2 linked regions of the Chroococcidiopsis sp. TS-821 genome follow. Each later gene encodes a partner of the first gene's protein in a complex. Links are inferred from orthologs where the notes say so. Each region holds a gene or a part of one and is shown in the gene's direction. Other genes may lie near its edges. The genes, in order: pheS and pheT.

Region 1 (12,150 bases):
GCCTTTATCCAACCGCTGCTTAAACTCCGCTGTTTTGCTACTAAGTTGCTGATCGGAAAGCGCTTGAATATCTTCTTCAAGAAGATTGATGTCTGTAACGTAAGGCTGGAATTTTTTGAGCTTACGAGCGTTAGGATCGCCCAGCAAGTTTTTCAGCATGGTAGGGTTCGGGAAACTTTAGGAATTATTCTTATTTTTGAGCTTAAATATTGAGTTTAGTATGCTGCAAGCACTTGATTTTAATTAAATACATGTCTACAAGTGAAGCATTCCTAGAAACTCAAACATAATCGCAGTCGCTCTTGGCTAGATGCTCCAAGTTTAGACTATATCCATCGTATCACCTTGCTTCAAGCTAGGGCGGCGATCGAGGTGTGGATCGCCCTGCAATTAGAATCGGATTCCTACTTGACCATTTACCCCTCTAACTGAGTTATAGCCTACACCGACAACAAGGTTATTCGCTGTATTCACCTGTAAACCACCCGATAACGCAATACCCTGATCCTCAGAATAGAGCCCAATTCCAACGTAAGGAGATATCACGGGCAAACTCAAAAATCTAAGGACATCGACGCCAGAAGCACCATTTGGTCCTCTTCCTAGTTCTACACCAAAATCGAATGCTCTTGCTCCTACTGAAAAAGTTACATCCCCTTCCCTACCACCAACCGAAACCCACGGTTGAGGAATAATTTGTGCGTTGACTGGGTGCGGTGCAGCTAATACTACCAAAGCTGAAGCCGCTAAAATTTCTTTAATTCGTTTCACGTTTTGACACTCCTCATAACCTTTTTAAATTTTGGGGCATATTTCTTACTGTGTTTCCCACTCAGGTGATAGACGACGGAAATTGTATTCTGTTGCACCAGGATGGCAACTCACGCAGCCACCTACATCGACAGGACGAGGTAGTGTCACATTAGGATGTAACGCTTTAAAGTAACGCGATTCTCCCAGACGATACGGTGTCGTTTCTTCTTTGAGTAAAGGGCGCGAGAAATTGCGCAGATAGTTCCAAATTAGCAAGCGTGTGGGATCGACGAGTTGAGGAAGCGTGACGCCGTAGTGTTGTGGATCTTGTAATAATCTTTGCCAAGTTTGCGTTGGCATGACTGCGGGTGGTAAAGCAATATGACAAGTTGCACAATTTTCTAAATAAAGCTCTTGTCCTAATTGATAGCGTGGTGGCACAATATCGACAGTGCCAATTTCTTCTGTCGTTGTATTCGCTTCAGGAGAAGGTTGGGCATTGGTAGCAAGTGCTAGCCCCCAACCCATTGTGACACTCCATAGCAAAAGGACTGAAACAAGAACAAAATGCGATCGCTTCTGCGTTTTAGTGCGTGGTTGCATCATATCTCTCGAACACTTCCTCAACACGTAAATAGTAGGGGTCAAAGGTCAAAGTTAAAACCAGGGTTATTATGACCTTTGCCATAGTTAGTAATGGCTAAATACTCACTGCATTTTGATGATCTATTACCTAATATCAAAAAGTGTAATGTCTCAACTATAATTCCTCAGAAGCTTACTTAATTGCTAGTACAATCATGCGGCAGCTATCGAGTGTCAGTAGTTTACCGTCATTTCCATAAGCTTGTATTTCTCGAAAACCAATTTGTAATAACCAATCGTGTAATTTAGTAAAAGTCAAGTGACGTACAAAGTAATTTATCTGCCACACTTGTCCATCCCAAATGACAGTACGCTCAGTGTATGTTCAATTGGTAAACACATCAAATCGAGTGCGATCAATCAAATAATTATTGTTGCAATCTGTAACAGAATTAGCGCGAAATTCTTTTAAAATTCGGTACAAGCTTTGCAATTCTATTAACAACTTATCACCTGGTTTGAGCGTGCGGTAGGCTTCTGCTAACACCCGACGATTGTCTCGATCGTCAAAGTAGCCGAAGGCGGTGAACCAGTTAATAATGCAATCAAAGTGTTCTGTCCAAGGAAGCGATCGCATATCACCTTGAACGTCTTCGACTTTGACTTTATTTAGGGATTTAGGGAATGGGAACCGATCGCAATAGCCTTTCTACGATAGATTTAGCTTTATGTCCGCCAGCAGGAATCAGGCGATGACACAAGACGTAAGGTGCTAAATACTTAACATCATCAGGAATCGCGTAGTTGCGATCGCACAAAAAAGCGAGTGCTTGTGTTGCTTTGTGTAATGCTACCGTACCGCGCGGACTCACGCCTAGCATAATTTCTTCCGACTCGCGCGTAGCGCGGACAAGATCGAGAATGTAGCGTTGTAACGATTTTTCAACTTTGACAGCCGCACAACTGCGGCGTAATTCAGCAACTTCTGCAAGTGTAATACAAGGTTGTAAATCAGCTACGGTAACGCCTTCTTGCAACCGTTGCAGCATAGCTAATTCTTCGGTTTCGCTTGGATAACCCAAACTCAACGATAAAATAAAGCGATCCATTTGCGCTTCAGGTAAGGGAAAAGTCCCTTGATATTCAATCGGGTTTTGTGTCGCAATGACAAAAAAAGGACTCGGAACGCGACGTGAAACGCCATCGACGGTAACTTGTTCCTCTTCCATCACTTCTAATAGCGCCGATTGCGTACGCGGTGTCGCACGGTTGATTTCATCTGCTAATAGTACATTCGTAAATACGGGACCTGGAAGATATTCAAACTCGCCTGTTTTGGGATTCCAAATGTTTGTTCCGGTAATATCTGTCGGTAGCAAGTCAGGAGTGCATTGTAGGCGTTGAAATTTACCTGCGACAGAACGCGCTAGTGATTTTGCAAGTAAAGTTTTACCTACGCCAGGAACATCTTCTAGCAGTACATGACCTCCAGCTAGTAGGGAAACTAACACTAAGCGGATCGGTTCAGCTTTACCAACAATTGTACGACTCAGGTTTTGCGTCAGAATCTCAATTTTTTTCATGCACTACTGTGGTTTTTTAAATAAGCCGTGAAGTGTTACAGATTGAGAACACTTGGCAAGTTCATTTTTTATTGTTCCCTTGTAAAGCCTCTTTTGCAGCAGTACAGTCAAGTTGAATTTGGGCTTTTAATTCGTCTAATGAAGCAAATTTCTGTTCTGGACGTAAGAATTTTTCTAGCTGAACAGTTAACGTTTGACCGTATAAATCTCCCGACCAGTCAAATAAATATACTTCTACAGATGGATGCGTACCGCTGACTGTAGGACGAATACCAATATTCATCACGCCCTGATAGTTACCTATGTCTTGAACAAACACCCGAACAGCGTAAACGCCATTCGCTGGAAGAAATTTTTCGGGTGGGACGGCGACATTAGCAGTCGGAAAACCAATTGTTCTTCCTAATTGTTGTCCTTTGACAACAGTTCCTGTCAGAGTGTAGGGGCGTCCTAATAATTCTTGAGCGCGTTGCAAATCGCCGTGTTCGAGGGCTTGACGAATCGCTGAACTACTAATGCGATCGCCTCCTCGCGTATAAATAGGAACAATCGTTACTGGAATGTCAAAGCTCGCCGCGATCGCTTGCAAATCTTTTGCCGTACCACTACGCTGCTTGCCAAAACAAAAGTTCTCGCCGACACTGATTGCTTGACAGCACAACTGTTGAATCAGAATTTTTTCGACAAAGTCTTGCGGACTTAAAGAAGCTAACTCCCATGTAAACGGAATTCGGATGAGTTGTTCGACACCCAAAGCCTGAAGTTGCTGAACTTTTTCCTCTAAAGGTGTCAGCAGCGATCGCTTTTTTCCTGTAAAAAACTCTTGCGGGTGCGGATGAAAAGTAACGACAGTACTATAGGCGCGTTCAGGACAAGCGACACTAGATATTGGCGTTTGCGTGTCCGCAGGAACCGATAAGGGGTAAGATAGTAGGCTTTTAACCTCTTCCTGATTTTTGAGCCGATACAAAATTGGACGAATCACTTCTTGATGCCCAAGGTGAATGCCATCAAAGTTTCCTAGGGCGATCGCAGTCGGTGTCAAAGCATTAGTTAGAGAGGAAGTAACCCACACGCTTTACATTTTGACATAAATAGGTCAATGGTAACAGATTGATCGGGAGTTAGGGGTCAGAGGTTAGAGAAGTTTTTCTACGATTTTCAACTTTAGTCTTTCTTTTGGTCAAATTTCCATTCAGACAACGCATGCAGCGCGTCGAGATATGTCAAGTTGTAGTGTAGAGGTGTAATAGTGATGAAGTTATGGCGAATCGCCTCAACATCTGTTGGAATGTCTTGAGGTAAATTTAAACCCTGTTTAGCAGGCGTGACATCTTCAAGCAACTCTCCGGCTAACCAGTAATAAGTTTTACCGCGAGGATCGACACGCTTTTCAAAAACATCAACGTAGCGACGGATTCCCTGACGCGTGACTTTTACTCCGGCAATTTCTGCTAACTCGACAGCCGGAATATTTACATTGAGTAACATGACTTCAGGTAAAGGGTGACTTGTCAACTGTTCGAGTAAGTGAATCGCAAACGTCGCAGCAGGGTGAAACTCCTTAGAAGTAAAACTTGTGAGTGACAGCGCTACGCTAGGAATACCTTCAACGATTCCCTCCATAGCCGCCGAGACGGTACCAGAATAAAGAATGTCAGTCCCTAAATTTGCTCCCTGATTGATACCAGAAAGCACAAAATCTGGTGGACTATCCAGTAAGGCCCACAATGCGAGTTTAACGCAGTCAGCAGGCGTTCCCGAACAAGCCCAAGCTTTAATACTAGGATGAAATACAGACTCGACAAGTTCTGCACGAATCGGTTGATGTAATGTTAATCCATGCCCAGTTGCCGATCGCTCGCGATCTGGACAAACAACCGCAACGTCGTGTCCGGCTGCTGCTAAAGTATCGGCTAGAGTCCGAATCCCTAGCGCGTAAATACCATCGTCGTTACAAATAAGTAGTTTCATAGAAGTCAGGGGTTGGAGCTCAGAGGTCAGAGAGTTGAAGAAGCAGAGGATGCAGAGGACGCAAAAAGCAAGGGAGAATAAATAATGAGCGTTGACTTACAACTCTTACGTCTTCAACTCAAAGCTAATCACTATATCAATAGCCACTAGTCACTTACTCCTACTCGCTTTTAAACTGATACGATACACTTATATTGATTTGAATAGCTGGCTTTCAGAGAATTACTGTTGAATACGACAAGCATGAGCAATCAGCCTAGCACTTTAAAGGCTCAACTGGAAAGTTTACGACAAGAAGGCATAAGCGCGATCGCTGCTGCTGATTCCTTGGATCGTTTAGAGGAACTGCGTGTAGCTTACCTCGGTAAAAAGGGTCAGTTATCAGGATTATTGCGCAGTATGGGGCAATTGAGTGCTGAAGAACGTCCGCAAATTGGGGCGATCGCCAACACTGTCAAAGAAGCCCTGCAAGCGGAAATCGAAAACCAGCGTCAAAAGTTACAAGCAGCGGCGATTCAAGCGCAATTAGAAGCGGAAACCATTGATGTCACAATGCCTGGCGTTTACCGCCCACTGGGTCGCGTTCATCCGCTGCACAGTACAATGGACCGCGTGCTGGATATCTTTGTTGGTCTAGGCTACACCGTAGCTCAAGGACCAGAGATGGAGACAGATTACTATAACTTTGAAGCACTCAATTTCCAACCAGATCACCCTGCGCGTGATATGCAGGATACCTTATTTCTTCCTGATGGAAATCTACTACGGACGCATACCTCCAACGTCCAAATTCACTACATGGAAGACAACGATCCGCCAGTGCGCGTCGCAATTCCAGGACGTTGCTATCGTCGCGATACTGTCGATGCTACCCACGCTGCAGTATTTCATCAAATTGAAATTTTAGCAGTCGACGAAGGTTTAACTTTTACCGATCTCAAAGGCACAGTTAAAGTATTTTTGCAAGAATTATTCGGCGATTCGCCAATTCGCTTCCGCGCTAGTTATTTCCCCTTCACCGAACCTTCAGCTGAAGTAGACGTGCAATGGAAAGGTCGCTGGTTAGAAGTCATGGGCTGTGGTATGGTTGACCCTAACGTGCTAAAAGCCGTAGGTTACGATCCTGAAGTTTATACCGGATTCGCGGCAGGAATGGGCGTAGAAAGATTGGCGATGGTATTGCACGAAATTGATGATATTCGGCGTTTCTACAACAGTGACTTGCGCTTTTTACAGCAGTTTTAAATCGCAAACTAATAACAGCGATCGCAATGTTTGCAGTTAAATTCTGGTTGGTTGAAGCCAAAGGCACTTAAAAGAAACCGCCAGCGACACGAACGGCTATTGAGATATTTATTAATTAGATTGTCAGTATTGAGTTTTGTTGATGATTGTAGGCGTGGTTGATGAATAATGTAATGGAAAGGGTCTTGCCATTCAAGTTGACCTGTGCTGTGCAAAAGTGATAGCGCGATCGCACTTTCATAATCTCGCGGAATTTCTCCTTTTTTAGGCAGTTTTTTGGCTAGCTGTTGGGCTTGGTTGTATTGCGACCGTAGTTTTTGCGCGAAAAACTCTTGACGCTGTTTATCTTGGGGATCTAGCCATCCTGTCGGTTCGCTGACAAGTGTTAACGCGATGCTAGGTTTACCATCACGCCCTGCGCGTCCAATCTCTTGTATATATTCAGATAGTAGTAGTGGTGCGTGAAAATGAATGACCCAACGGACATCAGGTTTATTAATCCCCATACCAAACGCTGAGGTGCAAATCACAAAGGGAATTTTACCGCTTAACCATTCAGCCTCAATTTCTCGGCGTTCTTCTGCACTTAAGCCTGCGTGGTATGCAGCAGTAGTGTAACCTTGTTGATTTAACCAGGCGGCTAGACCTTCGCTATCTCTACGCGTGCGGACGTAGATTAATCCAGCTTGTTGAGGCTTGGTTTGAAGAAATTTTAATAACTTTTGTTTTCGTCCGCGTGGTGTCCATACCGTTTGCACTTGGAGATGGAGATTTGGACGATAAGGATTTTGGCGAAAAACTTGTGGCTGTTGGAGTTGTAAAACTTGTTGAATCGTAGTTTGGGTTATTGGATCGGCGGTAGCGGTAAAGGCGGCGATCGCAATTTTTGTTCCTTTGGGTTTTGATTGTAGCAGTGCCGGGCGTACTGTTCCCAAACGGCGGTATGCTGGTCGAAACGTATCTCCCCACTGTACTAAACAATGCGCTTCGTCAAGAATTAAGCTGTTGATTTGTAATTGCGGTTGACGCAAGCGTTCCCATACGGGTGCGCTAAAAAGCGTTTCGGGTGAAAGATACAACAACTTTAGCTGCTGTCGTTCTATTTGCTGTAAGATTTGTTTTCGTTGATGTGTCGGCAGTTCACTGTGTAATAGCGCAGCAGGTACATAGCGATCGCGTAATTCTTTGACTTGATTTTCCATCAAAGCGACTAACGGTGACACCACCAGCGTTAACCCAGGCTGAAGTAATGCTGGAAGTTGAAAGCAAATCGATTTTCCCCCGCCTGTAGGCATAACGATCAGGGTGTCTTGCTGTGATAGTAAACTACAGATAATTTCTTCTTGGGGGTGGCGAAATTCTGAATATCCCCAAACTTTCTGTAAGGTATCTCGTAGCGTATGAGCGGCGATCGCGTTTGAATTCATCAGCAACCGAGTAGGAACTCATCATTTACCTTAAGTTTTCCCAGAGATTAACGCAAATGCGATCGCAATTCGCTCGGCGCCTGAGGTCGCAGCCTAACAAACCAAGTCCACAAGGGTGGACATACACATTAGCGTTGATTAGCCTAACTCCAAGACTGATTTAAGGTCGTTTCTCCTTTTGCGCCCCTGCACCTTCTGTTAAGTGTCTAGTAACACAGGAAACCTACTAACTTAACAAAATTCCTTTCTCTTAATCCAACTGATACAATATTTTGTCTTGCTCGCAACATATTTAAAACGATAAGAGTATTGATACCTATATCAATATGATTTATCAAAGTTGCGTTCGTACATGTGAATGTTTTTTGAAAAAATATGGATAAAGACCGAAGCCAAGCTTACTGGCGGGCTAACACAGCTTTAATCAGAAATCTTTTAATTGTCTGGGCGCTAGTATCGCTCATTTTCAGTATCTTACTCGTTGAACCACTCAACGCAGTACAACTTGGTCGAGTTCCCCTCGGTTTTTGGATGGCACAGCAAGGCTCAATTTTAACGTTTGTTGTGCTGATTTTTGTCTACGCGGTTCAAATGGATCGCCTCGATCGCAAATACGGAATTAGAAAGTGAGGGGATATGTCAGTTGAACTTTGGACGATTGGATTTGTTGCCCTGACGTTCGCGTTATATCTGTATATTGGCTGGCGATCGCGCGTGCGAGATAGTTCGGGTTTTTACGTTGCTGGTCAAGGTGTTCCTTCAATTGCTAACGGCGCAGCAACAGCAGCCGATTGGATGTCTGCGGCTTCGTTTATTTCGATGGCGGGGTTAATTTCGTTTTTGGGCTACGACGGTTCAATTTATTTAATGGGTTGGACTGGCGGTTACGTATTATTAGCGTTGCTTTTAGCGCCATACCTGCGCAAGTTTGGCAAGTATACTGTACCGGATTTTGTGGGCGATCGCTATTATTCCAACATTGCTCGTTTAGTTGCAGTAATTGCTGCTTTATTCGTATCGCTTACCTATGTTGCTGGACAAATGCGCGGTGTGGGTATTGTCTTCAGCCGCTTTTTACAGGTAGATATCGCGACAGGGGTCATTATCGGGATGGTGATTGTCGCCTTTTTCTCAGTCTTAGGCGGAATGAAAGGCATTACCTGGACGCAAGTTGCCCAATACTGTATATTAATTATTGCATTCTTGATTCCAGCATCGGCGATCGCGCTTTTACTAACAGGAAACCCAATTCCACAACTTGCTTTTACATTTAGCGATATCGTTGCTAATTTGAACCAAGTTCAACTCGATCTAGGTTTTCAGGAATACACGCAGCCATTTGCCAATAAAACGCAGTTAGACGTTTTATTCATTACAATTGCCTTGATGGTGGGAACTGCTGGATTACCTCACGTGATTGTCCGTTTCTACACGGTTCCTGATGTTCGCGCTGCGCGTTATTCGGCAGGTTGGGCATTACTATTTATCGCCTTGTTATACACTAGCGCTCCTGCATTGGCAACTTTTGCAAGATATAACCTGATCGACTCTTTACACAATCAAACTATCGAGGAAGTTCGTCAGCTTGATTGGGCAAATAAATGGGAAAGAACGCAATTACTGACGTTTGAAGATAGAAATAACAACGGACGTTTAGAGTTAACACCAGATCCGGCAACTAACGAAATTACCATTGATCCTGATATCATTGTGCTTTCTACCCCAGAAGTTGCTCAACTCGCGCCTTGGGTGATTGCGATTGTAGCAGCAGGAGGACTCGCAGCAGCGTTATCCACCGCGTCGGGGTTACTTTTGGTGATTTCAAGTTCAGTCGCGCACGACATTTACTATCGCATTCTCAAACCCGACGCTACAGAAAAACAACGCGTCTTTGTTGGGCGAATTATGGTAGGGCTTGCTGTTGCGTTAGCAGGTTACTTTGGCATTAATCCCCCGGGATTTGTTGCGCAGGTGGTTGCTTTTGCTTTTGGTTTAGCTGCTGCTAGCTTTTTCCCAGTGATTATTCTCGGTATTTTTGATAAGCGCACAAACCGTGAAGGTGCGATCGCTGGCATGATCGCTGGCTTACTCTTTACTATTGTTTATATTATCGGTGTTAAATTCACTGGTATGACCCCTTGGTTTTTTGGCGTTTCTGCTGAAGGGATCGGTACTTTGGGGATGATTATTAACTTTATCGTCACCCTGGTTGTTTCGCGTCTGACACCACCACCACCACTCGCGGTACAAGAAATGGTAGAAGACTTGCGATCGCCATCAGGAGAGTTACCCCCCAAAGCCGTACATTAGGATAGTTGGGTAGTTGGGTAATAAAGAACAATAATCAAATCACTCCTACACTCGCACACTCCACTAGGCAATGCCTCTATTTTTATCTCTATTACCCATTACCCATCAACTCGAAATCACCGCGATACACTCAATTTCTACCAATACATCTTTCGGTAAGCGCGACACCTCAACGCACGCACGTGCTGGCGCTGTAGACTCGTCAAAATATTGGCTGTACGCGGCATTCATTGCTGCAAAATTATTCATATCTGATAGAAATACAGTCGTTTTGACGACATCTTGAAACGTTGCGCCAGCAGCTTCTAAAATTGCCTTGACATTTGCCATGACTTGTGTAGTCTGCTGTGCAACATCTTCACCCACGATCGCATTTGACTGAGGATGAAGCGGGATTTGACCAGCAACAAAAATCATTTGACCACTTGCCGCGATCGCTTGATTATAGGGTCCTACGGGTGCAGGTGCAGCATCTGTCCGAATAACTTTTCGCGTCATTTGAGGTTTATGATTAAGACAAACGAGGTCGGATACCGTAATGGCGGTAATGCCAATAATCGCGCAAAATGCGATCGTGGTCAAAGCAAAGATTTCGTGGAATGCGCCATGATTCAAAAATTCCCAAATTTTTAGCATCGTCTCCAGCTTGTGGTTCCCCCGCAGCAGTTGCTAAAAAGACGACACTTAGCGTATGCTGACGCGGATCGCGCTGTGGATCGGAATAAACCTGAAATTGTTCAATGAGTTCTACTTGTAAACCAATTTCTTCTTCAGCTTCTCGCAAGGCTGCGGTTTCTACCGCTTCTCCATAGTCAACAAAACCGCCAGGCAATGCCCATCCTACGGGTGGATTGAGACGTTCAATTAAGATAATTGGGCGATGCGGTTTATCTACTAACTCGATAATAATATCAACTGTAGGGACAGGATTTCGATAGTTCATCAATACAATTTTTTGCAGACAAATACTTTGTTTTTTTCTGAAACTTTGGAATAAGGTATCATTTCACCCTAAAATTGGAAAATTTACATATAACAAAACGAATATCCCTCAGAGGACAAAATAAAAACTTAACATGTTTTAAGCTACGTATAAAAATATTACTACTTACGATCCAAAATAACGTTTCTTTACTATTGCCTAACTGTAGATAGGTTTTACGCAATGGTTTGGCATGATAAATTCATTGCGACCGCCTCATACAGCTTTTAAATATGCCTTTTCCCAGAGCCAGTGGTATTCTGTTACACCCGACATCCTTCCCTAGTAAATTTGGTATTGGCGATCTTGGCGAATCTGCTTATTCCTTTATTGATTTTTTAGTGCAAAGTGCTCAACAGTTGTGGCAGGTTTTACCACTTGGACCTACAGGTTATGGTAACTCTCCTTACGCCTCTTACTCAGCAATGGCGGGTAATCCCCTATTAATTAGCCCAGAAAGATTAGAAAAACAAGGGTTATTAACATCCGCTGACTTTGCTAATTTACCAGAGTTTCCCGGCAGCAAAGTTGATTTTGACCGAGTTATACAAACTAAGCTTCCTCTACTCAAGAAAGCTTGTGCAAATTTCCAAGCCAACGCAACACCGCAACAGCAACAAGAATTTCAGCATTTTTGTGCAGATAAGGCGTATTGGTTAGACGACTATGCATTATTCATGGCGCTAAAAGATACAAATGAGGGTGTGAGTTGGTATCAATGGAAACCAGAAATCGCGCGCCGTCATCCCGAAGCTTTAGCGCGATCGCGCCAAGAACTAGAAGCAGAAATTTTCTACCACAAATTTGTACAGTTTGAGTTTTTCCGCCAGTGGCAGGAGCTAAAACATTATGCTAACGAGCAGGGGATCGCCATTATAGGTGATATCCCAATTTATGTAGCGCATGACAGTGCTGATGTCTGGGCAAATCCAGAAATCTTTTGCTTAGACGAGGAAACAGGCGAGCCAGCTTTAATGGCAGGAGTTCCTCCCGATTATTTTAGTGAAACAGGGCAATTGTGGGGCAATCCTGTCTACAACTGGGAGAAGTTACAGCAACTAAACTTCAAATGGTGGGTGCAGCGTTTTCAAGCAATCCTCGATTACGTTGACATTATTCGCATTGACCACTTTCGCGGATTTCAAGCTTACTGGGCGGTAGAACAAGGAGAAACTACTGCGATCAATGGAGAGTGGATCGAAGCTCCAGGCGAAGCGTTATTTCAAGCCATTAACGAACAGTTGGGTAAGCTTCCAGTGCTAGCAGAAGATTTAGGCGTCATTACACCTGA
Region 2 (12,316 bases), on another replicon or contig:
CAAGGAGCATCGTATTATCAAGCAGGAACGCCCCTGTTGTTGCCAGGAATTGCGCTCCAACCCCCAGAACTTGCAGTATTAGCAGCAGCACAGTGTACCCAAATCAAAGTTTATCGCCGCCCGCGCGTCGCAATTCTTTCGACGGGTGACGAATTAATTACCCCCGATCAGCCTTTACAACTCGGTCAAATCGTTGATTCTAATCAGTATGCTTTAGCCGCGCTCGTCGCGCAAACTGGTGCAGAACCATTGCACTTGGGCATTTTTCCTGACAAACCTCATGTTTTGCGCCGCGCAATTTCACAGGCGATCGCTACTGCTGATGTTGTCTTATCCTCTGGTGGTGTTTCGGTTGGTGACTACGACTTCGTCGAACAAATTCTTGCCGAGTTAGGCGCGACGATTCATATTCGTGCTGTTGCTGTTAAGCCAGGGAAACCCTTGACATTCGCGACATTTTCTGCATCGGCAGCGACTAAACATAAACCCGTATTGTATTTTGGTTTGCCTGGTAATCCGGTTTCTGCTTTAGTCAGCTTTTGGCGGTTTGTCCAGCCTGCTTTACGCAAGCTTTCCGGACTTGCCCACAGTTGGGGACCGATGTTTGTGCAAGCGCGATCGCAGCACGATTTAAAATCTGACGGTCAGCGCGAAACTTATCTTTGGGGACAACTCCACCTCATCGATTGTGCCTACGAGTTTCATTTAGCTGAAGGCAGCCACAGTTCAGGCAACTTAATTAACTTAGCACAAACCAACGGTCTCGCCGTTATTCCCGTCGGTCAATCGGCGATCGCCAAAGGCGAAACAGTCCGCGTGTTACAAGTCGGCACGCCTATAATTCCGCTAAAGCACAGTAAGCAAGATTAAGATTATGTCAAGCAGTTGTATCCAATGCAACTGCTCGCTTTTAGCAAAAGGTATAATCAACTAATTGACAACCCGCCCATTCACGTAGCGTGTTGCTGCACCTACTGTTCCGCCTACTTGTTGCGCGAAAGACAACGCGCGTTCATAAGACGTAAAAGATGCTACTTGAACTGATTTAATACCCCGTTCTCTCACAATCGAAAATGCATCATTACATAGATGAGTTCGAATTTGACGGAGATTACCTCCATCTATAAATACTGGCCAATATGTTCCTTGGCTCTGGAATGGATCTCCACAGCTTTTACGAGGAAATGAGACGTTTCTACTAGTGACAGCTGCTCTATTACTGGTGCGAGAACTACTTACAGTTTGTCTTCCACCATTAGCCGTTCTTAAACTGCAAACATAAAGTAATTCTGCTTCACCAAGACTGTCAGGTACAGGCGAACGTAAACTACGTGGTACTTTGAGATGACTGAAGTCATCATCACTTAATACATTACCTTTTGAATCGTATTCAACCTGTCTTAATACACCTATTTTGTTGCTTGCACAATCAACATAAGTTAATGACATTACAGATTGAGTTCTTGGTCGGCTGAATGAAATAGACGAGCTAGAGTTGGAAACTTGAGTATAAATTAACTTGCTCCAAAAAGTTCTAGTATCTCCTGTTCCTTTAATGCTATCAACATCCACGGCAAGATAAGGTTCAGAATTTAGCACTATCCATTGCCTTGCTGAAGCAGAATTTGTGTAAAATATTGCTACCAGAGAAGCCGTAGCTACTATAAACTTTTTCAACATAAATTTGCTTCTCTCTTTTCAAAGATAGAAACTTAAGAAACTATTTCTGTAAATTGTTGCGCTTGAATTATTTAAAACTACATGCCTTAGTTCTGTACTAAATATATTTCACTTATGTAAAATAAGTGTTAAAGGATGACTCTTTCTAAGCTAATAATGATGAATTTTTTGTGAATTTAAGTACTATATATTTTTGATATTTATTGCTAAAACCAACCGCGCTTACCATTAGGGCGTACGGTCATCCAATTTACTTTAGCTTGTGCTAGTTGCTCGTCCGAAACTTTTGCCCCAGTAAGGTTAGCACCACACAAATTCACATTTTTTAAATGAGCTTCGCTGAAGTCAGCGTAGCTTAAGTTAGCACCGCGAAAATCGGCTCCTTCTAGATCGGCAGAATGAAAGTACGCTTTTGTTAAGATCGCTTCTCTAAAATTAGTACGCTTGAGGCTAGCGTGGCTAAAGTCATTACCTGACAAAATACATTTAAAAAAATTTGTGCGGTCTAATTTTGCTGCGCGAAAGTTAACTTCCGATAAATCTACTCGCTGTAGGTCAAGTAAACTGAGATCGTAAGAAGCAAAATCTCTTCTACCTTTGATATAAGATAAGACTAAATTATTCGCATCGAGCTTTCTTGGTGGTGATTTAGGCTTGGCTCCAACTGTTGAAGGTGCAGAAGTCAGCGCAACTGATGGTAGTGGAGACTGTATTGATGTATTCGATGCTTCAGTCAAATTGGCTCTTCTGGCACGAATAGCCGCAGCCAGTTGTGCCCGCGATTGCGCAGCGCTACTTCCTGTGTAAGCACTTGTTGTAGTCGCTACTGGGGTTGTTGTCGGTGTCGCTTGCTTCACCTTGCGGGGTAATTTGGGTTTACGTACCGCTGAAGGCTGCGCCGCCATGCTATTCGCTAAGCTATCCATGTAGGGTTCGAGTTCGAGTGCGGTGAGAACCTCATTAGGTGATTGGTAGCGATGTCGCACCGAACCTTCTACCATTTTTTGTAAGACTTTGCGAAAGCGATCGCTAATCTGTACTTTGTTTTGCCACACCATTTCTCCCGTTGAGGAATTATAGTCGAGATCCTTGGGAGATTTTCCTGTGAGAAGATAGATGCAAGTCACCCCAAGAGCGTAAATGTCACTTGCGTAGACAGGACGCATCGCGAGTTGTTCAGGCGGCGCGAAACCTGGAGTTCCCACCGCAAAAGCTGTTAATGCTGTATTTTCTGACATACTCGTTGTTTGACTCACTTGGTCTTTCACTGCACCAAAATCGATCAAAACGAGTTTACAGTCCTCATGACGGCGAATAATATTCGCGGGTTTGATGTCTCGGTGAATGACCTGTTGGCTATGGAGATATTGCAGCGTTGGCAGAATTTCACTCAAAAATTGTTTTACCCCAGTTTCGCTAAACGGACCAGAGCGTTTGACTTCTTGTTGCAGCGTTAAACCATTAATGTACTCTTGAACCAAATAGAATTGTTCGCTATCTTCAAAGTAGTCAAGTAGTCTGGGAACTTGTGGATGACTGCCTATTTTACCCAAAGTTTTAGCTTCCCGGGCAAAAAGTTTTCGTGCCATGTCTAAAGCTTCTGACGATGTAGCCGAAGGTCGTAGCTGCTTGATAACGCATTTGGGTTCGCCAGGTAAAGTAACATCCTGGGCTAAAAACGTTGCACCGAAACCACCTTGTGCTAGTGCTTGCAGCGCGCGGTAGCGATCGCGTAATAATAATGGAGCGCCACAAGCTGCACAGGTCTGACGAGAACTGGAGTTTTGCGGATTGGAACAGTTGGGATTTAGGCAGTAGCTCATATGAGCGTTTACTCGCTGTTTCAGGTAACACTGGGAGCGATCGCACCCTGCTTCAATTATTTAAAGAAATATGTCTCATAGCCACGTGATTTATACGGAAAATGAGAGGTGCACAGGAGCAGGGGAAGAATAAAGTTTTCTCTATGACTCATCCCTCAAAACCACCAACTACGATGGGATGAGAATGTTATAAAGACAGAGAGTTATTACTGCAAAATCCGATTACAGGCTAAGCATTGCCTAGTTCTGACCTTTGACCCCTGCTTTTGATAAGATAGTCTAGCTGAGGTCTAAGCAATCACACTCCATGCGTATTTCTCTAAATTGGCTACAAGAACTTGTTGAGTTGACGCTTTCTCCTGAAGAATTGGCAGAAACGTTGACAATGGCAGGGTTTGAAGTAGAAGAAATTGAAGATCGCCGTCTATGGGCGGAAGGTGTGGTTGTGGGAAAAGTGCTAGAGTGCGATCGCCATCCAAATGCGGATAAACTCAGCGTTACTAAAGTCGATGTCGGAACGGCTTCCCCAGAACCATTAAATATTGTCTGTGGTGCGCCGAATGTCCGTGCGGGAATATATGTACCCGTCGCCACAGTAGGTACTTACCTGCCCAAAATTGACGTCAAAATCAAAGCCGCAAAACTACGCGGAGTACGTTCGGAAGGCATGATTTGCTCTTTAGCTGAGTTAGGACTTGCTAAAGAATCCGCAGGAATTCATATTTTTGAGCAGGAACTCGAATTAGGCAGTGACGTGCGCCCGTTGCTCGGTTTAGATGATGTCATTTTAGACTTGACAGCAACTGCCAATCGTGCTGATGCATTAAGCATGGTAGGTGTCGCGCGCGAAGTTGCTGCAATTACGGGAAAAACAGTGCGGTTACCAGAAGCTCCAGAAATTTCTATTCCTGATGGCAAGAAGAATTTAACGCTCAAAATATCGCAGCCACAAGCTTGCCCTGCGTATATTGGTACAGTGATTGAGTCAGTCAAAATTGCTCCTTCACCTGCATGGTTACAACAAAGATTGCAAGCTGCTGGAACTCGCCCGATCAACAACGTTGTTGATATTACAAACTATATTTTACTCGAATGGGGTCAACCACTTCATGCGTTTGACCGCGATCGCCTTTTAGCCGTCAGTGGTGCTCAAGCAGATTTAACCATTGGCGTTCGATTCGCGCGCTCAGGGGAAACGCTCAAAACGCTCGATGGTCAAATGCGCGCGCTTTCCAGTCAAGCTTTACTAATTACCGCACGCGACGAACCAGTAGCCTTAGCGGGAGTTATGGGCGGCGAAGCCACCGAAGTGCATGAGGGTACGCAAAATCTCGTTTTAGAAGCCGCCCTGTTCGATCCTGTCGCGATTCGGCGATCGGCGCGCAGTCAAGGTTTACGTACTGAAGCTTCCGCAAGATATGAGCGGGGAATCAACGCGGCTGAATTAGAATTAGCCTGTCGTCGAGCCATAATGCTGATTCAGGAACTAGCAGGTGGCGTTCCCGTGCAACAAGAATTTGCTGACGCAAGACCTGATATTGGCACAACATCACGTTCGATTGAATTACGGCTCGATCGCGTTAACCAAGTTTTAGGACCAATTGACTTAGAAGACACGACTGGCGAACTCCAACCCGAAACTATTCAGCAAATTCTTACCGCCCTTGGATGTCAGGTAAAACCATCATCCGAACAACAAAGAGTTTTGACTGTCACTGTTCCACCGTATCGTCATCGCGACCTAGAGCGTGAAATTGACTTAATTGAAGAAATTGCGCGACTGTATGGCTACGATCGCTTTTGCGATACTTTACCTGATAAAACAGAACCTGGCTATCTTTCCTTAGAACAGCAACTGACGCGCCAAATCCGCGAAGCTTTCCGCGCCGCTGGGCTAACTGAATTAATGCATTACTCGCTCGTCAAACCAGGACAAGAGCGACAAATCGTCCTTACTAACCCAATTTTTGTGGAGTATTCAGCGCTACGGACTGATTTGATTTCTGGTTTAATCGATGCTTTTCAATACAATCTAGAGCAGGGGAATGGTAGCCTCAATGGTTTTGAAATCGGGCGCATTTTCTGGCAAGAAGAAGACGGATTACTCGAAGCTGAGGCTATTGGCGGTATTTTAGGCGGCGATCCAACTCAAGGAAAGTGGATATCGGGTGGAAAAGAGCGTCCGCTAACCTGGTTTGAAGCTAAAGGCGTTTTAGAAAGTGTTTTTCAACGCTTGGGGCTAAAAGTAGAATACCAACCGAGCCACCAAGATTCGCGCTTGCATCCAGGTCGTACAGCGTCGTTATGGTTGCAGGGAAATCATTTGGGTAATTTTGGACAAATCCATCCGCAATTACGCCAAGAAAAAGGCTTACCAGATGCTGTTTACGTCTTTCAACTCGATTTAGATGTGATTCTAGATTACTGGGATCGCGACGAAGTTTTAGTACCAAAATTCCGTTCGTATTCTACTTACCCAGCGTCACCCAGAGATATTGCATTTTTTGCGCATCTCGAAATCTCTGTTGCGGAAATAGAACGCGCGATCGCACTGGCGGCGGGAGAATTGCTCGAATCTGTTGAATTGTTCGATGAATATCGTGGCGAACGCGTCCCCCAAGGACAAAGAAGTTTAGCGTTTCGTTTAGTGTATCGCGCCCCAAATCGCACTTTGACAGATGAGGACATCGAACCCGTACACCAAAAAGTGCGAGAATCTTTGGTAGAAAAATTTGGCGTGAATCTGCGAAGTTGAACTTGTGTATGCCTAAGTACGTAATGTGGGGAAGTTATTGCGAGGATGTGCTAGAAAAACGCGCTCCTCATCGACAAGCTCATCTCGACGGGCTAGCTGCGCAAAAAGAGTCAGGTGTATTGATTACAATTGGTCCAACGAAGGATTTAACCAAGGTTTTTGGCATCTACGAAGCTGAAGATGAAGCAACAGTTCGTCAACTTGTTGAAGCCGATCCTTATTGGAAAAATGGCGTTTGGACAGAATACTTTATTAAAGAGTGGATTCAAGCTTTTTAATGAGAGCAATTAGCAATTTAGTTATAGCAAGACTAAAACGACTTCCCTAAATGATGAGAACGGGCTTTAGTTGAGATACTGACGACAAAAATCGAGTGCAACAGATAAATCGCTGGTTTGCTGCGGATAATTAACGGTTGGTCTACTGATTGTAATTAAGGGAATACCAAGTTGAGTGGCGACAAGGCGTTTTGTCTCTTCACCCCCTGGTTTTCCTGAGGCTTTGGTAATCGCAAGTTGAATTTGCCACTGACGCCAAAGCGCGAGTTCTAATTCAGCAGAGATTGGAGGACGCAGACAGATTAAGCGATCTGGGGTAAAACCTGCTTGTGTTGCTGCTTCAATGGCGATCGCTGAAGGCAGAATTCTCGCAAATAATGTGGCGCGATCGTGCCAAGCTTGAAATAGGTGTAGCGGTCTGTAACCTACAGTTAATAAGACGCGTTTGTTTTGCAAGCGGTTTGTGGATAATAGAGCTTCAAAGCTATCGAAATGTTCGGCTTTGCCATCTACATTATTAGATGATAAGATGGGGCGTTCATAGCGTAAGTAAGGGACTTGCAAGTGTTGCGCCGCCGCGATCGCATTTTGCGAAACTTCGACAGCATAAGGATGTGAAGCATCCACAATTGCTGCAATTTGGTGTTGTTTGATAAAATTAGGGATCTGAGCGCGCGTTAAACGCCCTACCCACACTGTTAAACACGGTGCAGGATGGTAAAGCGATTGCGCTGAAGGAGTTGTAACAGAGATAATACAGCAGATATCTGCCTGTGCAATTGCCGCAGCGATCGCAACACTTTCTTGGGTTCCGCCAATCAACCACAACTTACCACACACAGTACCAGATGGAAGCGGCTCAATAGCGGGAGGAATAGGCAACGCAGTTAGCCTTTTAGTGCTTTGCGGAAGTTTTGTCGATAAGACTTATTCGAGATTAACAATGCAGGCCATAATAATGACAAAGACAAGCGATTGGAAAAACTACGCGAAAACGTAGTGCGATGAAATCCATTCCAGAATTTCCAAGCACCTATTGCATACACAACAATCAAGCCAAAAACAATCCAGTTCATTGCCTTAAACCACCTGTACAAAGGATCGTAAAGTAAAAATTGGTATTTTGAGCTAAAGTTCCTCTCCCACTATCTCTTAGTGTAAATTAGCCAAGAGAAATCGTTAGAGCGATCGCCATGAGTAGCGTTGAGTTAGTTGTAGCTCAAAAGCGCGGTGACTCGCCATACATTAAATCAGCTTTTTGTCAATATGTTGTTCAGCGCCCGACGAACTACCATGCACAGATCCATGAATCATAGCCAGCAGCAACATTTACTTGTTCTCGATAGGCGCATAGTTGTACGTCTCTACACTGACATATATGCTTAATGAAGTTTACGCTTAACGGATGTATCCTGTGGAAGTACCTTAAGTTTCAAGATACGTAGGAAACTATAACAAGACTTGCTTTTTGCCAGATTCATTGACTCGATGTCAGTGATGAGGGCAAATCACCTAAGGAGGAATTATGCGTGCAGTGCTGATGGCTGGAGGGTCTGGAACGCGGTTAAGACCGCTGACTTGTGACCTTCCTAAACCGATGGTACCTATTTTAAACAGACCAATTGCGGAACATATTATTAATCTTCTCAAACGACATCAAATTACTGAGATAATTGCCACGCTGCATTATTTACCAGAGGTCATTCGCGATTATTTTCAAGATGGCAGTGACTTTGGCGTACAAATGATCTATGCCGTTGAAGAAGATCAACCCCTGGGTACCGCAGGCTGCGTGAAGAATATCGCGGAATTTCTCAATGAAACATTTTTAGTCATTAGTGGTGATAGCGTTACAGATTTTGACCTCACCGCGGCAATTGAGTTTCACAAACGCAAACAAGCCAAAGCAACCTTAGTTCTTACTCGCGTTCCCAATCCGATTGAGTTTGGAGTCGTGATTACCGACGAAGACTATCGAATTCGGAGATTTCTAGAAAAGCCATCAACAAGCGAGATCTTTTCTGATACGGTTAACACTGGTATATACATTTTGGAACCCTCAGTTTTAGAGTATTTACCAGCTAATCAAGAATCTGACTTTTCCAAAGATTTGTTTCCGTTGTTGCTAGAAAAAGGCGAGCCGATGTACGGCTACATTGCACAAGGTTACTGGTGTGATGTTGGGCATCTTGATGCATACCGCGAAAGTCAGTATGATGGCTTGTTTGGCAAGGTAAAACTTGACTTTGCGTACCCCGAAACAAAGCCAGGGATTTGGCAAGGACAGAATACTTATATCGATCCGAGCGTTGAAATTTGTCCTCCAGTGTTGATTGGTCACAATTGCCGCATTGGACCGCGAGTGCGAATTGATGCTGGAACGGTAATTGGGGACAACGTGACGATTGGGGCGGACGCTGACTTAAAACGACCAATCATCTGGAATGGTGCAATTATTGGCGAAGATGCAGAATTGCGAGCGTGTGTGATTGGTCGCGGAACACGTGTAGACCGCCGCGCGCAAGTATTAGAAGGTGCTGTGGTTGGTTCGCTTTCTACAGTTGGAGAAGAAGCACAAATTAGTCCTAACGTTCGTGTTTGGCCAAGTAAACAAATTGAATCAGGCGCAACATTAAACATAAATTTAATTTGGGGACAAACTGCACAGCGCAATTTATTTGGTCAGCGTGGAGTGACTGGGTTAGCTAATATTGATATCACGCCCGAATTTGCCGTGAAGTTAGGCGCAGCTTACGGCTCGACATTGAAACCTGGTTCGCAAGTGATGATATCGCGCGACCAACGCAGCATTTCCCGAATGGTGACGCGATCGCTGATTGCGGGTTTAATGTCTGTGGGTGTCAATATTCAGAACTTGGATGCAACCGCAATTCCGATGGCGCGGACTGTTGCACCAACTTTGGGCGTTGCTGGCGGAATTCACGTACGATTGCACCCAGATCGACCCGATTACCTGTTGATTGAGTTTATTGATAACAAAGGCGTCAACATCTCAAAAGCACTCGAAAAGAAAATCGAAGGCGCGTACTTTAAAGAAGACCTCCGGCGCGTGCAAATTCACGAGATTGGTAATGTTGTCTATCCGATTCAGATGATCGACACTTACTGTAGTGCTTTTGAGAAAAATTTAAACGTAGAAGCCATTCGCCATAGTAACTCGAAAGTTGTCATTGATTATACATATGCCGTATCGGGTGCGGTTTTGCCGCAACTTTTAGCAAAATTTGGTTGCGACGCCGTCGTGTTAAATGCCAGTTTGAAGCAAACAGCGGTGTCTTCAGTCGAGAAAGAAGCACTCTTACAGCAGCTAGGTCATGTTGTCGAAGCATTGCGAGCGACTTTTGGCGTTCAGGTATCTGCCAATGGAGAACAGCTCATTTTGGTTGATAAGTTGGGAACGCCGATTCGCGGTGAAATGTTGACCGCCCTTATGGTGAATATGATTCTGACTGCACATCCACGCGGAACTGTTGTTGTCCCGATTCATGCATCGAGTGCTGTCGAACAAATTGCCCGCCGCCATGATGGTAAGGTCATTCGCACTAAGGCAAGTCCTACCGCACTTATGGAAGCTTCTTTGCCAAGTGCCAACCCGAATGTTGTCCTGGCGGGAAGTGGGGATATGGGATTTATTTTTCCACAGTTGCATCCTGGGTTTGACGCAATGTTCTGCATTGCCAAAGTGATTGAGATGTTGACGGTTCAAGAGCGATCGCTCGCGTCAATCCGCGATGACGACTTACCACAAGTAAGCCACCGCAGCTACACCGTACGCTGTCCCTGGACGGTCAAAGGAGCATTGATGCGCCATTTGGTCGAAACTCATAAAGAAGAAAATCTAGAATTGGTTGATGGCGTGAAGATTCGCTTTGAAGATGATAATTGGGTACTCATTTTGCCCGATGCGGGCGAACCACTGGTACATTTGTTCGCTAACAGTCACGATCGTAATTGGGTAGATGAATCGTTGAGGGAATACCGCACCCGCGTTCAATCATTTATTGAACAACAACAAGGAGTGGAAGCTTACAGTAACAGTCCTCAGCAATCGATCGTGAGTTAGGAGTGAGTAGACTAGTGATTAGTGGCTAGTGGCTGGTGTCAAGAGCAACTAGTCACCAATTCTTCCCCTAACCTTTGACCCCTAACCTCTCATCGAGCGAACACATAGGAGAAGCGAATGAATAGCTGTATTTTGATGGCAGAAATTGTGCAAGCGCCACAACTGCGTTATACGTCTGACAACATGGCATTAGCGGAAATGCTGATTCAATTTCCAGCTTTACGTGCAGAAGATTCTCCTGCAACGTTAAAAGCTGTTGGTTGGGGTAACTTGGCGCAAGAGATTGAACAAAATTATCAGCAAGGCGATCGCGTCATTATTGAAGGTCGCCTAAGCATGAACACTGTTGAGCGCTCGGAAGGCTTCAAAGAAAAACGTGCTGAATTGACGATACAACGAATTCACGCCGTCGATAAAACTGTAGATACAACGGCGACAAAAGCAAACTCCAAAGCTGCAACCGCTGCTGTAAGTTCGCGTCCCGAAAAAACTGCCAAGAATGTGAATTCAGATACGATGACTTCTACTCGGACGACAACTAGTCGCACCGATGTCATTGCTGACTTTGCGACGGCGACTTATGAACCACCTGTAAGAACATCTTCAACGCCGCTCCCACCCAGCGAAGAGCAGGATATCGACGACATTCCATTTTAGGTGGGGCGAGTGGAGAGGTTTGAGTAGTTAGCGACTAGTGATTAGTTGTGACTTGTTCGCGCAGTGTGCCGGAGGCATTAGAATTTTCTTAACTCATAATGCCTCTTTTCTTTAACTCCCTAACCTCCGACCTCTGACCCTTGACCTCTAAGCTCTACTATCCCACTCTGCCGCAGCATCAGCAACAGCTTGGTCTACAGTTTTTTCACCTAACATAGCCGCTTGCAGATTGTCGTAAATCGCGCGTTGTAAGACATTGCGGTTTTCCATTGCGGGAACTAAGACTTCGGCTTGCTGCAATTGGCTGGCGCTAACAACGCGGGCTTTTTCGACGGTTGACGCATCAGCAGGTACTGACTTAAAGTATTCGTCTGAGAGTGCGGCGACTGTTGAGGGTAAGACATTGGCAGCTTTGGCAAAGGCAAGCTGATTTTGATTGTTTGTAACATACAGTGCAAATTTTAACGCTGCATCCGGTTGGTCGGTGTTGGCAGGAATGACTATGTTCATGACCGCAACGTTTTTCTTGCCTGTAGGTCCTGTTATTTGTGGTGCGGTAGCTGAAACTTGCGCGATCGCTGGTGCGTTTTTGGCGATCGTTTTCAAAAATTCTGGACCTGAAGCTAATAACGCGGTTTGTCCAGCTTGATACTGCTCTATACCATATCTGTGTCCTTGTGTCAATACTTCAGGCGGTATCAGTTCATTGCGATACAAGTCTACCCAGTACTGAAAGACAGCCCGACCTTCAGGAGTATTAAACGCCGCTTTACCCTGCGCGTCTACTAAATTGACTCCCATTTGCACAAAAGATTCCAAAACTTCGGCAGAATCTTCGGGAACAAACGTTGTAAAAAAGGCGTACTTTCCAGTTCTTTCTTTAACTTGTCGCGCCACTGTTGCTAATTCTGCATAAGTTGTTGGCGGTTGACTGACTCCTGCTTGCTTTAACAAATCAGTGTTATAAATTGTCAGGCGAGTTGTGAGGTACCAAGGTAGGCCAAAACTTTTCCCATTAATCGTGCTTGCTTTCCAAATA

What was found.
Region 2: the proteins of pheS (region 1) and pheT are in contact, whole or in part, in a crystal structure (PDB 6P24), measured with the Escherichia coli proteins. The link is inferred for Chroococcidiopsis sp. TS-821 from one-to-one orthologs.

Annotation. Positions count from the first base shown.
Region 1 is NZ_MVDI01000008.1:31,701-43,850, forward strand. What follows is about bases 4,215-7,139. They hold pheS (phenylalanine--tRNA ligase subunit alpha), read left to right. Parts: upstream 4,215-5,138; coding sequence 5,139-6,140; downstream 6,141-7,139. Other genes in these bases: surE (5'/3'-nucleotidase SurE), read right to left, coding at 4,215-4,895; B1A85_RS17930 (ATP-dependent DNA helicase RecQ), read right to left, coding at 6,149-7,139. In the rest of the region: preprotein translocase subunit SecA, read right to left, coding at 1-159; B1A85_RS17895 (hypothetical protein), read right to left, coding at 391-762; B1A85_RS17900 (diheme cytochrome C), read right to left, coding at 817-1,356; B1A85_RS24015 (hypothetical protein), read right to left, coding at 1,532-1,687; B1A85_RS17910 (MoxR family ATPase), read right to left, coding at 2,016-2,921; B1A85_RS17915 (bifunctional riboflavin kinase/FAD synthetase), read right to left, coding at 2,983-3,996; more of surE, read right to left, coding at 4,089-4,214; more of B1A85_RS17930, read right to left, coding at 7,140-7,567; B1A85_RS17935 (DUF4212 domain-containing protein), read left to right, coding at 7,943-8,197; B1A85_RS17940 (sodium:solute symporter family protein), read left to right, coding at 8,204-9,877; B1A85_RS17945 (RidA family protein), read right to left, coding at 9,983-10,375; B1A85_RS17950 (NUDIX hydrolase), read right to left, coding at 10,389-10,820; malQ (4-alpha-glucanotransferase), read left to right, coding at 11,093-12,150.
Region 2 is NZ_MVDI01000012.1:99,358-111,673, forward strand. What follows is about bases 3,444-6,534. They hold pheT (phenylalanine--tRNA ligase subunit beta), read left to right. Parts: upstream 3,444-3,810; coding sequence 3,811-6,258; downstream 6,259-6,534. Other genes in these bases: B1A85_RS21025 (serine/threonine-protein kinase), read right to left, coding at 3,444-3,503; B1A85_RS21035 (YciI family protein), read left to right, coding at 6,267-6,534. Outside these bases: gephyrin-like molybdotransferase Glp, read left to right, coding at 1-870; B1A85_RS21020 (surface-adhesin E family protein), read right to left, coding at 931-1,680; more of B1A85_RS21025, read right to left, coding at 1,887-3,443; more of B1A85_RS21035, read left to right, coding at 6,535-6,536; B1A85_RS21040 (cobalt-precorrin-6A reductase), read right to left, coding at 6,603-7,418; B1A85_RS21045 (hypothetical protein), read right to left, coding at 7,424-7,612; B1A85_RS25725 (hypothetical protein), read left to right, coding at 7,730-7,852; B1A85_RS21050 (mannose-1-phosphate guanyltransferase), read left to right, coding at 8,062-10,620; B1A85_RS21055 (single-stranded DNA-binding protein), read left to right, coding at 10,738-11,277; B1A85_RS21060 (ABC transporter substrate-binding protein), read right to left, coding at 11,425-12,316.